3 regions of the Massilia sp. WG5 genome follow, and region 1 is predicted to be linked to each of the others. Evidence: predicted binding sites of a transcription regulator. Region 1 holds the regulator's gene; each other region holds the start of a gene.
What was found. The regulator FNR, encoded in region 1, switches genes on or off when oxygen is low (the NO sensors DNR and NnrR bind a similar motif). The targets are predictions, from matches to a motif close to TTGATNNNNATCAA.
Positions count from the first base shown of each region.

Region 2: the regulator FNR is predicted to act here: its motif matches at 1,451-1,464, upstream of AM586_RS08530 (universal stress protein).
Region 3: the regulator FNR is predicted to act here: its motif matches at 1,496-1,509, upstream of AM586_RS02105 (lipid-binding SYLF domain-containing protein).

Region 1 covers NZ_CP012640.2:1,304,601-1,309,106, reverse strand. Annotated here, with positions in the region: gene AM586_RS05670 (right-handed parallel beta-helix repeat-containing protein) at 1-851, opposite strand, end outside; gene fnr (fumarate/nitrate reduction transcriptional regulator Fnr) at 1,065-1,835, opposite strand; gene AM586_RS05660 (cytochrome ubiquinol oxidase subunit I) at 2,042-3,469, shown strand; gene cydB (cytochrome d ubiquinol oxidase subunit II) at 3,471-4,478, shown strand; gene AM586_RS05650 (DUF2474 domain-containing protein) at 4,478-4,506, shown strand, end outside.
Region 2 covers NZ_CP012640.2:1,909,851-1,914,356, reverse strand. Annotated here, with positions in the region: gene AM586_RS08535 (response regulator transcription factor) at 146-790, opposite strand; gene AM586_RS08530 (universal stress protein) at 913-1,377, opposite strand; gene AM586_RS08525 (protein phosphatase CheZ) at 1,746-2,618, shown strand; gene AM586_RS08520 (chemotaxis protein CheA) at 2,618-4,498, shown strand.
Region 3 covers NZ_CP012640.2:464,696-469,201, forward strand. Annotated here, with positions in the region: gene AM586_RS02100 (PAS domain S-box protein) at 1-1,390, opposite strand, end outside; gene AM586_RS02105 (lipid-binding SYLF domain-containing protein) at 1,663-2,388, shown strand; gene AM586_RS02110 (nicotinate phosphoribosyltransferase) at 2,391-3,725, opposite strand; gene AM586_RS02115 (hypothetical protein) at 3,964-4,242, shown strand; gene AM586_RS02120 (hypothetical protein) at 4,426-4,506, shown strand, end outside.

The DNA of each region.
Region 1 (4,506 bases):
TGGACCAGGTAGACGCCGATCGCCCTGGGGTTCGTGCTGTAGGCGACGCCGGTCGGCGGAGAAACGCGGTTCCCGCGAATCACGAGATGCGTGAGGAAGGTGTCGCTGCTGTAGGTTTCGCAGCGGATGCCGTGCGAGCTCCCGGTGCCGCCGCCGTGGTGGCGGACGGTATTGTTGAGCAGGCGGATGTCGTCGACGGTGAGGTTCGCGGCCACCAGGATCCCGTGGTTGGCATATGTGGCGCTGTTACTGATGACGTCGAGCACGCAGTTGGAGACGGTCGTGTGGCTTTTATTGAACATATACACGCCGGCGCAGTTCGATGTCAGCCTGCAGTTGTCGAACACGCAGTTATTGCCCAGCCAGATGATCGCCGCGTCGCTGGCTTCCGGCAAGGCGCTGTTCCGGATGTCCAGGTTGCGGTAGGTGACGAAATCGCGCTCCTGCTTCAACACCGCGATCGAGGCGCCGTCGGCCGGCGCGGTGGGCGCGGCCGGCAGGACAATGACCGGTTTTGGCCTTGACGCATCGTCGCTGCCGTCGGATCGGTAATAGGCGCCGATCGTGATGCGCTGGGACGGCACGCCGCTCGCCGACAGCTGGAAGACACCGGAATAGGTCGTGCCCCGTTTCTGCAGATAGGTGTGGCCGGGCGTCCAGGAAACGCTGGTCCAGGAGCGGAACGGGCTGGCAAGCGTGCCGTCGCCCGGGCCGGCGACTGTCGGATCGATGTAATGCACGTTCGCGCTGGTCGCGGCCTGGGCCCTCGTGAGCCATGGAAGCGCCGCGCCGGCGCATACGGAGACGCCCACGCGGGAGGCAATCCGAAGGAAGTTTCTTCGCTTGGTCATGACTGTTTCTCCAGAAACCGACAAAGATGGTGGACACTGCTCTGTCCGCCTGGCCGATGGTAAGCTTTGCGGTCGCAAAGCCGCAACGACTCTTTGTCGAAAAAGGAGAAATGCAGTCAGGCCGAGTTGTTGCGACGCCAATTCCCAGCGTCAAGTAGGTTGACTTGCCTGGGGTTTGCGCGGCCTGGGCGGCAGCCGGACGCCATGCCGGGCTCACGCCATCGGACTGCACTGCTCGGTGCCGGCCGCCATCGCCTTCAGGCGCGGCAGGTCGAGCAGGCTCACTTCGCGCTTGTCGATCGCCACCAGTCCCATTTTCTTGAAGCGCGACAGCAGCCGGCTGATGCTTTCGATGGTGAGCCCCAGGTAGTTGCCGATGTCTTCGCGCGACATGCGCAGGGCGAACTGGGTGGGCGAATAGCCGCGTGCGGCGTAGCGGGCCGATTTGTTGACGAGGAAAACGGCGAAGCGCTGCTCGGCGCGCATATTGCCGAGCAAGAGCATGACATTCTGCTCGCGCGTGATCTCGTTGCTCATGATGCGGTGGAAATGGCGCAGCAGGGCGGGGACTTGGCCGAACAGCTCTTCCAGGTTGGCGAAGGGGATCTCGCAGACTTCGCTGTCCTCGAGCGCCACCGCATCGCAGCGATAGCGGTCGCCGCTGATCGCATCCATGCCGAGCAGCTCGCCGGCCATCTGGAAGCCCGTGATCTGGGCTTCGCCGGCCGCGTTCACCTGGTAGGTCTTGAAATGCCCGAAGCGCACGGCGTACAGGTTACGGAAGGGCTCGCCCATCTTGTACAGCGCCTCGTCGCGCTCGAGCCGGCGGCGGCGGCCGATGATCTTGTCGAGGCGGTCGATATCCGCATTTTCCAGGCCCATCGGCAGGCACAGCTGGTGCATGCTGCAGGCTGCGCAGCTGGCCTTCAGCGCCGAGACGTTCAGGGGCCTGCTGTCATTCTGGATGGAAATAGCCTGGATCATCGGAAGTGAAGAGTCGGATGGCGGTCGATACCGGATTATACGGCCCGTCGCCACGCACGGGGCCGTCTCCTTGGCTTTTAGTCAAGGACTTGTTTGTACTTCGTGTCATTTCCAACAGCCCGGCGGGGGCGAGCATTGTCATCCTGCCAATCGTGCGCACACTGGCCCATGCTAGATTCGGGACACGACATCACGGGAGGACTTTCATGTTCGGACTGGCGGCATTGGACCTGGCGCGCGTGCAGTTCGCGTTTACGATGTCGTTCCACATCCTGTTCCCGGCCATTACCATCGGCCTGGCCAGCTACCTTGCCGTGCTGGAACTGTGCTGGCTGAAGACGAAGCGCCGGGTCTTCGTCGACCTGTACCACTTCTGGCTGAGGATCTTCGCCGTCACCTTCGGCATGGGTGTCGTCTCCGGCATCGTGATGGCCTACCAGTTCGGCACCAACTGGAGCTATTTTTCCGACTACGCCGGGTCCATCACCGGACCCCTGCTGGCCTACGAGGTGCTGACCGCCTTCTTCCTGGAAGCCGGCTTCCTGGGCGTGATGCTGTTCGGCTGGACCCGGGTCGGACCCGGGCTGCACTTCCTCGCCACCTGCATGGTCGCGCTCGGCACGCTGATTTCCGCCACCTGGATCCTCGGCTCGAACAGCTGGATGCAGACCCCGCAGGGCTATGCCATCGTCGAGGGCCGCATGGTGCCGGTCGACTGGCTGAAGATCGTCTTCAATCCCTCCTTTCCCTACCGGCTGGTGCACATGTCGATCGCCGCCTTCCTGTCGACCGCGCTGTTCGTCGGCAGCTCGGCCGCCTGGCACCTGCTGAAAGGGCGGGGCAACGATGCGGTGCGCACCATGCTGTCGATGGCGATGTGGCTGGTCCTGATCGTGGCGCCGGTCCAGGCCGTTGTGGGCGACATGCACGGCCTGAACACCCTGCAGCACCAGCCGGCCAAAATCGCCGCGCTCGAGGGCCACTGGCAGAACGAGGGCGACAAGCCGCTGCCGCTGCTGCTGTTCGGCATTCCGTCGATGAAGGACGAGGAAACGAAATTTGCCGTCGGCATCCCGCGCCTCGGCAGCCTGATCCTGACCCATAGCTGGGGCGGCCAGATCAAGGGCCTGAAGGAATTCCCGAAGGACGAGCGGCCGAATTCCCTGATTCTCTTCTGGAGCTTCCGCGTGATGGTCGGGCTGGGTCTCCTGATGATCGCGCTGGGCTCCTGGAGCCTGTGGCTGCGGGTGAAAAAACGGCTGTTCGAGCAGCGCCTGTTCCTGCGCATGGCGATGTGGATGGGGCCGGCCGGCCTGCTGGCGGTGCTGGCCGGCTGGATCACCACCGAGGTCGGACGCCAGCCCTGGATCGTCTACGGCGTGCTGCGCACCGCGGACGCCGCATCGAAGATTTCCGTCGGCCCGCTGGCGCTGAGCCTGGCCGTATTCGTGGTGGCCTACCTGTTCGTGTTCGGGGTCGGCATCGCCTATGTGCTGCGGCTGGTGCGCAAGGGCCCGCAGGCCTTCGACCTGGCCCGCGCGCCGCAGGGCGGGCCGGGCAGGGGACGCACGCCGGCGCGGCCGCTGTCGGTGCCCGAGCCGGACGCTTCCGTCAACGAAGACAACATGACCTGATATGGACATCGACATCACCGCAGTCTGGGCCGGCATCATCTTCTTTTCCGTCTTCATGTACGTGGTGCTGGACGGCTTCGACCTCGGCATCGGCATGCTGTACCCCTTCGTGCCGGGCAGGCGCGAGCGCGACGTGATGATGAACTCGGTGGCGCCGATCTGGGACGGCAACGAGACCTGGCTGGTGCTGGGCGGCGAGGGGCTGCTGGCGGCCTTCCCGGTCGCCTACGCGGTGATCCTGCCGGGCCTCTACCTGCCGCTGATCTTTATGCTGGTGGGCCTGATCTTCCGCGGCGTGGCCTTCGAATTCCGCTTCAAGGCGAACGACCGCGAACGCCCGGTCTGGGACCTGGCCTTCATCTGCGGTTCGATGACGGCGGCCTTCTTCCAGGGCGTGTCGCTGGGCGCCTTCCTGTCCGGGATCCCGGTGTCGGGACGCAGCTACGCCGGCGGGCCGCTCGACTGGTTCGCGCCTTTCCCGCTGGTGGCCGGCTGCGGGGTGATGATCGCCTACACGCTGCTGGGCGCGACCTGGCTGGTGATGAAGACCGAGGGCGAGCTCCACCAGCGCATGGTCAGGCTGGCGCGGACCTTCACCCTGCTGCTGCTGGCGGCGGTGGCGGTGGTCAGCGTGTGGACGCCGCTGTCCCAGCACCAGGTGGCCGAGCGCTGGTTCAGCTTCCCCAACCTCCTGATCCTGTCGCCGGTGCCGCTGCTGGTGGCGGCCTCGGCGTTCTGGCTGCTGTGGTCGCTGAAACGGCATCCGCACCGCCAGCCTTTCGCCGCGGCGCTGGCCCTGACGCTGCTGGGCTTTGTCGGCATGGCGATCAGCATCTGGCCGCACATCGTGCCGCCCGCGATCACGATCTGGGAGGCGGCGGCGCCGCCCGCCACCCAGGGCTTCGCGCTGGTCGGCACGCTGATCGTGCTGCCGCTGATCCTGGCCTACACGGCCTGGTCCTATTACGTATTCCGCGGCAAGGTCGTGGACAGCGAGGGTTATCACTGATGGCGTCGCTATGGCTGCGGCGCCTCGG
Region 2 (4,506 bases), 610 kb from region 1:
GGCTCACTTCCGAGGGAAGGCAGGGCATACCCGTGTAGGATAAGCGTCGAGAAGAGCTCGTCTCTTATGCGCCACGCAGGTCGTGGAGCAACCATGGACAGCCAGGAATGTCCAAAACAGTTTAGGCGCCGCCCGGTTCCAGCGGTCAGGCCTTCATCGGCGCCAGCAGGCGGTGGGCGACGGCGTACTGGACCATTTCGGACAGCGAGGTCATGCCCATCTTCTGCATGATGCGGGTCTTGTGAGTGCTCACTGTCTTCACAGACAGATGCAGGTTGTTGGCAATCTCGGTAATCGACTTGCCTCCCACCAGCAAGGAAAACACCTCGAATTCCCGGTCCGACAGCTGCTTGTGCAGCAGTTGCTCGTTCGGCGCCATGATGTTCAGCGCCAGTTGCTCGGCCACTTCGGTACTGATATAAGGACGGCCCGACGCCACCTTGCGGATTGCGCCGACCAGCTGGGTGCCGGCGCTTTCCTTGGTCAGGTAACCCTGGGCGCCGGCGCGGATCGCACGCACCGCATACTGTTCTTCCTCGTGCATGGTGAGGATCAGGATGGCGAGCTTGGGCGCTTCGCTGCGCACCTGGCGGATCAGGTCGACCCCGCTGCGGCCGGGCATCGACAGGTCGAGCAGCAGCAGGTCGAAACCTCCCTGGCGCACCAGCGACAGCACTTCGAAGCCGTTGATGGCTTCGCCGACGATCTCGATATCGAGCGCGCCGTCGAGGATGCGCTTGAGGCCTTCGCGCATGATGGTGTGGTCGTCAGCGATGACTATGCGAATCATAGGAGTTCCCCAGTGCAATGCGTGCGTAGCCTACACGCTAGCACATTGCTAAAATTTAATTTGTATTTTTTTGGCAATAGGCCGCCCCGGCGGTCACCCGCCAGCGGCCCGGCGCGGCGGATTCAGGTGCCGGGCTCGCGGATCAGACGGTGCACCAGGACCGGCTTGCTCGTCTGCGACAGCACTTTGTTCGTCACGCTGCCGAGCAACAATTGGCCCCAGCCACTGCGGCCGTGCGAGCCCATGAAGATCAGGTCGCAGTGTTGCTGCTCAGCCACGTCGACGATCTTCAGCGCGGCCGCGTCCGAGAACGCGGTCATGCAGGAATGCTTCAGCCCGCACTCGTCGGCCTTGCGCATGATCTTGCCCATGTATTCCTCGCCCAGGCGCCGCATCTGCGCCATATAGTCCTCTTCGCTGGGATAGGACGGCGGGATGATTTCCACATACACGGGGTACTGGTACTCGGGCGCGACGAACAGCGCGAGCACTTCCGCTCCCATCTGTTGCGCGAACTGGACGCCGGCGCAGGCAGTGTGTTGGGACACCGCGGAGCCGTCGGTGGTGATCAGGATCTTCTGGTACATGGTGAGCCCTCCCTCACGTCACGTTACCTTCTTATTGTAGTTCGGCTTTTCATCCTTGGCAGATAGTAAATGCTTGATCTTAATCAGGGTTGGGCTCGCTTTCCTGCGCGAAAACATCACATGGCACAAAAGCAGCTGCGATAAAAAAATACAACACTTGCTTTGTGAAAATATTCAGAAACACGCAGAAATAATTGTCGCTGAACTAAGTTTACGGAGCCAATCGGCAACGGTCCGTCTTCTAAGATTTACCTACGGCAACCACGCTGATACACTCGTGCAATACCCGGCCGTCAGTGTATTGACGGCAGCAGTACAGCACACAGCACTGATCATCGCGACATTTACATTATGGAGAAGCAGGGACTATGACCGACGCCGCTGACGATTTCGACGCATTATTCGAGGAAGTGGCAGCGCAACGAGCCAGCGCGCCCGCTCCCGTACCGGCACCGGCTCCGGCGCCCGAACCCGCCGCGGGCGGAGAGAGTGGCGACAGCGACGACCTCGAGGCCCTGTTCGACCAGGTTGCCTCGAATTCCGCGCCCGCCGCCGCGCCGGCCGCACCCGTGCCGGCCCCGGCCGTCACCGCCGCTGCCGAAGCCTCGGACGATCCGGACGGCCAGATGATGTATGCCCGCCTGGGCAGCATCGTGCGCATCATGCACGATTCGCTGCGCGAACTCGGCTACGACAAGGCGCTCACCGAAGCCTCGTCCCAGATCATCGACGCCCAGGACCGCCTGGAATACGTCGCCAGCCTGACCGAGCAGGCCGCGAACAAGGTGCTGAACACGCTGGACGAAGGCATGCCGGCGCAGGACCAGCTGTCCAAGCAGGCCAAGGATATGGAAGGCCGCTGGGCCGACCTGTTCTCCGGCAAGCTGTCGCTCGACCAGTTCAAGGCGCTGGCCGGCGACTCGCGCAGCTTCGCGGCAGCCGTGTCGGAAGCAACCGAAGCCGAGAAGGCGCGCCTGCTCGAGATCATGATGGCCCAGGATTTCCAGGACATCACCGGCCAGCTGATCAAGAAAGTGGTCAAGATCACGCAGACGGTCGAGAACGAACTCGCCCAGCTGCTGCGCGACAGCGCCCCGGCCGAGGTGAAGGAAAAGCTGGCGCAGAAGCACGCGGCGCAGGAACAGGAGAAGCCCGCCGAACTGATGCAGGGACCGTCGGTGCCGTCCGCGGCGCTCGACCAGGACAGTGTCGATGACCTTCTTGCCGATCTGGGATTCTAATGGATGAAATGCTCAAGGATTTCGTGATCGAGGCCTTGGATCTTGCGACCAACGTCGAGGAGCATCTGCTCCGCCTCGAACGCGATCCGGATAACAAGGAAACGCTGAACGCGGTGTTCCGCTCGTTCCACACCATCAAGGGTGGCGCGGGCTTCATGGGACTCCCTGCGCTGGTGACCGCCTGCCACCTGACCGAGAACCTGTTCGATGCGCTGCGCACCGGCGCGGCCCCGGTCACGCCGTCGGCGATCGAGGCGTCGCTGCAGGCTTCCGGCTTCGTCGCCGACCAGCTCAACGACCTGAACAACGGCACGGCGCCGGAGCAGCTTGCGCCGATGCCGGCCGATCTCGAGCGCATGCTGAAGGATGCGATCGACGGCAAGGATGCGCCGAAGGCCGCACCTGCGCCTGCTCCCGCTCCGGCGGCGGCCCCGGCGCCGGTCGCCGCTGCAGCGCCTGCGCCCGCCGCAGACGTCGGCAATGACGACCTGGATTGGGAAGGCATGTACATGGCGGTGGTCCCGCCGGGCACTCATGCGCCGGCCGCGGCTTCTGCTCCGGCAGCGGCAGCCGCTCCGGCAGCCGCGGTGACGCCGCCGGCCGCGCCCGCCGCAGCACAGGAAGCAGCGCCGGCCAGGGCCGGCTGGGACGGCGTCGAGCGCCGTTCCGAGAGCAAGCCGGCCGCAAGCGCCCCGGCCAAGGACGAGAGCATCCGTATCGATGCCGTCAAGCTGGACGCGCTGCTGGAAGTGGCGGGCGAATCGGTGCAGGCCGCGAACCAGGCTGCCGTGCTGCTCGAGCGTCTGGCGCAGTTCAAGTTCGAAGGCCAGGCCGCCACCCTGATGGCGACCCTGACCGAGACCCTGGAGCGCGCCTCGCGCTACTCGGCCGAGCTGCAGCGCGCCACGCTGGCGACCCGCATGCAGCCGGTGGGCCGCCTGTTCCAGAAGTTCCCGCGCCTGGTGCGCGAGCTGGCCAAGGACCTGGGCAAGGAAGTCGAGCTGATCATCGAAGGCGCCGAGACCGAAGTCGACCGCGTCGTGGTGGACAGCCTGTACGACCCGCTGGTGCACATGCTGCGCAACGCGCTCGACCACGGCGTCGAAGGCCCGGAAGACCGCGTCGCCGCAGGCAAGCCGGCCAAGGCCTATATCCTGCTGAAAGCCTGGCAGGAAGCCAACAGCGTCATGATCGTGCTGCAGGACGACGGCCGCGGCATGGACCCGTCCAAGCTGCGCAAGAAGGCGATGGAAAAGGGCCTGATCACCGAGCACCAGGCCAGTTCCGACGACGAAGCCTACCAGCTGGTGTTCCTGCCGGGCTTCTCGACCAAGGAAGTGGCGTCGTCGGTGTCGGGACGCGGCGTCGGCATGGACGTGGTCAAGACCGCGGTCGAGAAGAACCGCGGCGCGATCCGCATCGACTCGAACCTCGGCACCGGCACCAAGTTCTCGATCCGCCTGCCGATCGAACTGTCGATCGTGCCGACCATGCTGGTGTCGACCTCGGGCGCCCAGCTGGCCCTGCCGATGGCGGTGGTCGAGCGCGTGGTCGAGCTGCCGGAAGAGTTCATGCAGGTCGGCGGCGCCCCGGTGCTGAAGGACCAGGGCCGTCCGCTGCCGGTGCGCTCGCTGGCGCTGTCGCTCGGCTACGAGGCATGCTCGGAGCGCGTCGGTATCGTCATCAACGCGCCCCAGCCCTACATCATCGCGGTGGAAGCGGTGGACGGCACGGCCGACCTGGTGATCAAGCCGATGACGGCGCTGCACGTCGAAGGCATCACGGGCACTGCGCGCTCCGCCGAAGGTTCGCTGGTGCTCGTGGTGGGCCTGTCCTTCCTGATGGACGGTTGCCGCTCCAGCGTGCGCTTGGCTGCATAAAAGCAACA
Region 3 (4,506 bases), 840 kb from region 1:
TGCCCTCCCCTGGAACCGATTCGAGCCACACCCGTCCTCCCAGGCTCTCGACGAGCCGCCTCACCAGGGCCAGGCCGACCCCCGAACTCTCGATACGGTCGCGTGGGGCCAGGGTCTGGAACAGCTGGAAAATGCGTTCGAAATGGCGCTGTTCGATGCCCGGCCCGTTATCCGAGACCGCGAAGCGCCAGTGATCGCCCTCGTCGCTGCAGTCGACGGCCACCCGCCCCTCGGGCTTGTCCAGGTATTTGATGGCGTTCGAGATCAGATTGTGGAAGACCTGGCGGACACGCGTCGGCTCCGTCCAGATCACCGGCAGCCCGGGTGCGACGGCCAGCTTGATGGTCGCCGGCGGTGACAGGAGGTCCACGATATCCACCAGGGTCGCGTTCAGGTCGACCATCCGCAGCGCGCCGCCCTCGCGGCCCACGCGCGAATACTCGAGGATGCCGTCGATCAGACTTCCCATCCGATGCACGCGGCTGATGAGCAGGCGCATGTGTTCCCGGCCTTCGTCGTCGAAACAATCAGCATAATCCGTCGCCAGCCAGTCCGCCAGCGCGCCGATCGCGCGCAGCGGCGCTTTCAGATCGTGTGACACGGCATAGGCAAAATTGCTGAGCTCTTCGTTGGCGCCGCGCAGCTCCCGCAGCAACAGCCCGGCCTGCTCCTCGCTCTGCTTGCGCGCAGTGATATCACGCACCAGTCCGGTGAACATGCGTGCGCCGCCGATTTGCATCTCGGTTACCGCTATCTCCATCGGAAACAGGGTGCCATCCTTGCGCAGACCATGCACCTCGCGCCCGATGCCGATGATGCGCCGTTCGCCGGTCCGCAGGTAATGGCGCAGGTAGCCACCGTGGCGCTCACGGTCCGGCGAGGGCATCAGGACCGAGACATTGCGTCCGGCAAGCTCCCGCTCCGTAAAGCCGAACATGCGCTCGGCGGCCGGGTTGACGCGCTCGACCAGGCCATGCTCGTCGATCGTGATGATGCCGTCCGCGGCGGTCTCGAACACCGCGCGCATGCGTGCCTCGCTGTCGCGCAGCGCCTGTTCGGCGCCGCCGATGGCGCGCGCGTCATGGATGGTGGCCAGCGTCAGCGGGCTGCCTTCGGCGTCGAGCCTCGTCAGGCTGAGCCCGACGCTGAACGCCGCGCCCGCCCGGTCGAGCGCCATGACGGGGCCGCTGCCCGCATGGGCGCGGCGCGGCCCCTCAGGCAGCAGCACGTCGAAGCGTTTCCCGATCAATTCCTCGAGAGGCCACGCGAACAGCGAAGACAGCGGCGGATTGGCGCGCATGATGACGCCGCCGGCGTCGTATACCAGCATCGGGTCGCGGGCCGCCGACAGAAGCCAGTCGAGGCTGGCAGCGATATTGTTGGAATCCATGTTCACGCTGTAAATACATGAATTCGGCCATCATAGAGATTATTTTGCTCAATATCAAAGCTAATGCGCCAGTTTTCGCAACTTCTAGCAGAGATTTAGCTCTTCTTGATCTGCATCAAGTAAAGCCCCTCCGGCGGCAGGACAGCGCCTTGGCTTGTGCCCTATGCATGACAGAGATATTGAATAGGCTTCTTGATCGGAGTCATACCAGAGAGGCCATTTCAAGGACTAGCATTGAGCTGTTCCAATTCTCAAGAGTGAAGGAGTATGTCATGGATGCCCTCAGCGAAAACGCCCTGCAACTTGCGATCGCCTTGTTGCTGGCAGGTCCCGGGATCCTTCATGCCCAGGAGAGCCGTCGCCCGGTCGCCGACACGACGGCGGCACCCGACCGCCAGGCGGCCGCGGCCGAGCGGCATGTGCTGCAGGCCACGAACATCGTGCACACGCTCGACGCGGATACCCGCATGCGCTCCCTGCTGGATACGGCGAAAGGCATTTTCATTGTCCCGGCCAACAAGCGCGCGGCGGTCGGCATCGGCGCGGAAGGCGGCGCGGGCTTATTGCTGGTCAAGCACGAGGATGGGAGCTGGTCGCAACCGGTCTTCTACAACACCGGCGGCCTGAGCCTTGGGCTGCAGGCGGGCGCCGAGGGCGGCGCGCTGGTTTTCTTGCTGAACAACCAGAAGGCGGTCGATGCCTTCCTCAAGAAGACCAGCGTGTCGCTGGGCGCAAAGGCTGGCTTGACCGTCATTAACTGGAACAGGATGGTCCAGGGCACTGCGGGCAGGGGCGATGTCATCGCATGGTCGGACAACAAGGGTTTGTTCGGCGACGCAGCCAGCGTCGAACTGAGCGGTGTGCGGATCAATCAGGGCGTGAACAAGGCCTACTATCGCAGCACCCTGTCCGCCAGCGACATCATCGGCGGCAAGGCCAGCAATCCGCAGGCGGAATCGCTGGTGCAGGCACTGTCCGCGAAGCGGCCCGGATCCTGAGCTCAGGCGAACTGGAAATCGACCAAGGCGACCAGCTGCGTGATGCCCGGCGAAAGCACGGCCGGCGGCGGTGCGGCCGCTTCCAGTGAGGTCAGCCGTGGAGGCAGGCTGGCGAGTTCGCTGCGCAAGGTCTGGCGCATGTGGCCCAGGGTCCAGTGCGGCGAATGGCGTTTCCCTTCCTGCATCACCGGCTGCAACAAGGGTCTTCCACGAACGTATTCGGTCTCCAGCCCGATCGTGTCCTGGACCAGTATGCCGTCGTCGTCAAAGCGGCGGAAGACCTGCTTGCGTCCGGGGTAGGTCTGCTTGCCGGCCGAACGCTTGCGCCGGGCGCGGCCTTCGTATTCGGCCAGCTTGTATGCGCAGTCGAGGAAGGGCGCGTCGGCCGAGGTCGCCATTCGCGTCCCGATGCCGAAGCTGTCGATCGGCGCGCCTGTCTCCATCAAGGCAGCGACACGATACTCGTCGAGATCGCCGCTCACTGCGATCCGCACGTCCGTGCAGCCGGCCGCGTCCAGCAGCCGGCGCGCGAGGCCGGCCTGTTCGGCAAGGTCGCCACTGTCGATGCGCACCGCCCGGACCTGGGCGCCCCCGGTGGCGCGCAGGCGCCGGATGAGGGTGACAACGCGCTCCAGCGCGCGCGGCACGTCATAGGTATCGACCAGCAGGGTGCAGCCGTCCCGGCAACCGTGGGCAAAGGCGGCGAATGCCTGGTCTTCGCTGGCATGCGCCTGGACGTAGGAGTGCGCCATCGTCCCGGACAAGGGGATGCCGTAGCGCTGGCCGGCGAGTACGGTTGCCGTAGCGTCGAACCCGGCAATGAAGCTGCAGCGCGCCGCCAGCAGGGCTGCCTCGGCGCCATGCGCGCGGCGCATGCCGAAGTCCACCAGTTCGCGGCCCCGGGCCGCCAACACGCAGCGCACGGCCTTGGAGGCGATCAGGATCGAAAGCTGCAGCAGATTGATGACCCGGCTCTCGATCAGCTGGGCCTCGGCGATGGGCGCGCTCACACGCAGTACCGGCTCGCCGGGGAAGAACACGGTTCCCTCGGGCATGGCGTCGACCTTCCCGGTGAAACGCATGGCGCCGAGATAGCGGAGGAATTTTTCCGTGAACCACCCGCTCGCGCGCAGCCAGCCGATCTCCTCCTGGCCGAAGGACAGGCGCTCGAGATAGTCGAGCACTTGCTCCAGCCCGGCGGCGACGAGAAAATTGCGACCCGGCGGCAAGCTTCGGACGATGAAATCGAAGACGGCCATTTCTTCCATGCCCTCCGCATGGTAGGCCTGCGCCATGTGCAGCTCGTACAGGTCGGTCAGCAGCGGCGAATCATCCATGCGAGCGCTCCCCTGAACCGTTCCGCAAACCCTTCGGCCGCGGATCCGAACTCAGGCTACGCGCAAGTATCGAAATTTTGTTTGAGGTGAGTCAAATCGCCGCAGAATGCAGCGGCCTGACATCACAAGGAGATGCGTCGTCATTCCGCCCAGAGCACAGGCGTCGCGCGTACCGTGTTGGCGCTTGCCCTTGACGTACGGGACAATGATGCATGCGAACGACAACCAAGGAGCGTGCATGAACATCCTAGTAAAGAACACCACTGCGGACAAGACCCGCATCACCCTGGTCGGCGAACTGCAGGATGGCACATTCAAGGCCAAGGTGATGCCCGAGACCGACGTTCCTTATACCCCCTACTGGGAACACCAGGTCGAACAGCGGATGATCTACATCCAGCCCGATCCCGAGCAGCTCCAGGCGATCGTCACCGCCCTCAACGAGCGCCGCCTGAGCCTCGACCAGCTGCAGAGCTTCGGCAGCGCCGCCGGCGGCGAGTCGGAGATCCCGGTCTAGCGCTCCTTCAGGACGGGGCGAGCGCGGGCGTTTCCGTGCCCTGCATGGCACGAGGATACTTGCGCGCCTCGCAGGAGGGCCAGCGCGGCCTGCGTCGCGCTCCTACAGCGCCATGCAGCGTGCGCCGACAGCCTGCTCTCGGGAAACCGGCGACAATCGCTCATCATGCAAAAGGGAGGCAACATGAGCACAGGACAGAGCAAAGGCGGCGATGCGGCCATCGGCCATCGCACCAGCGGAGAAGCGGGATCCACCCCAACGCAC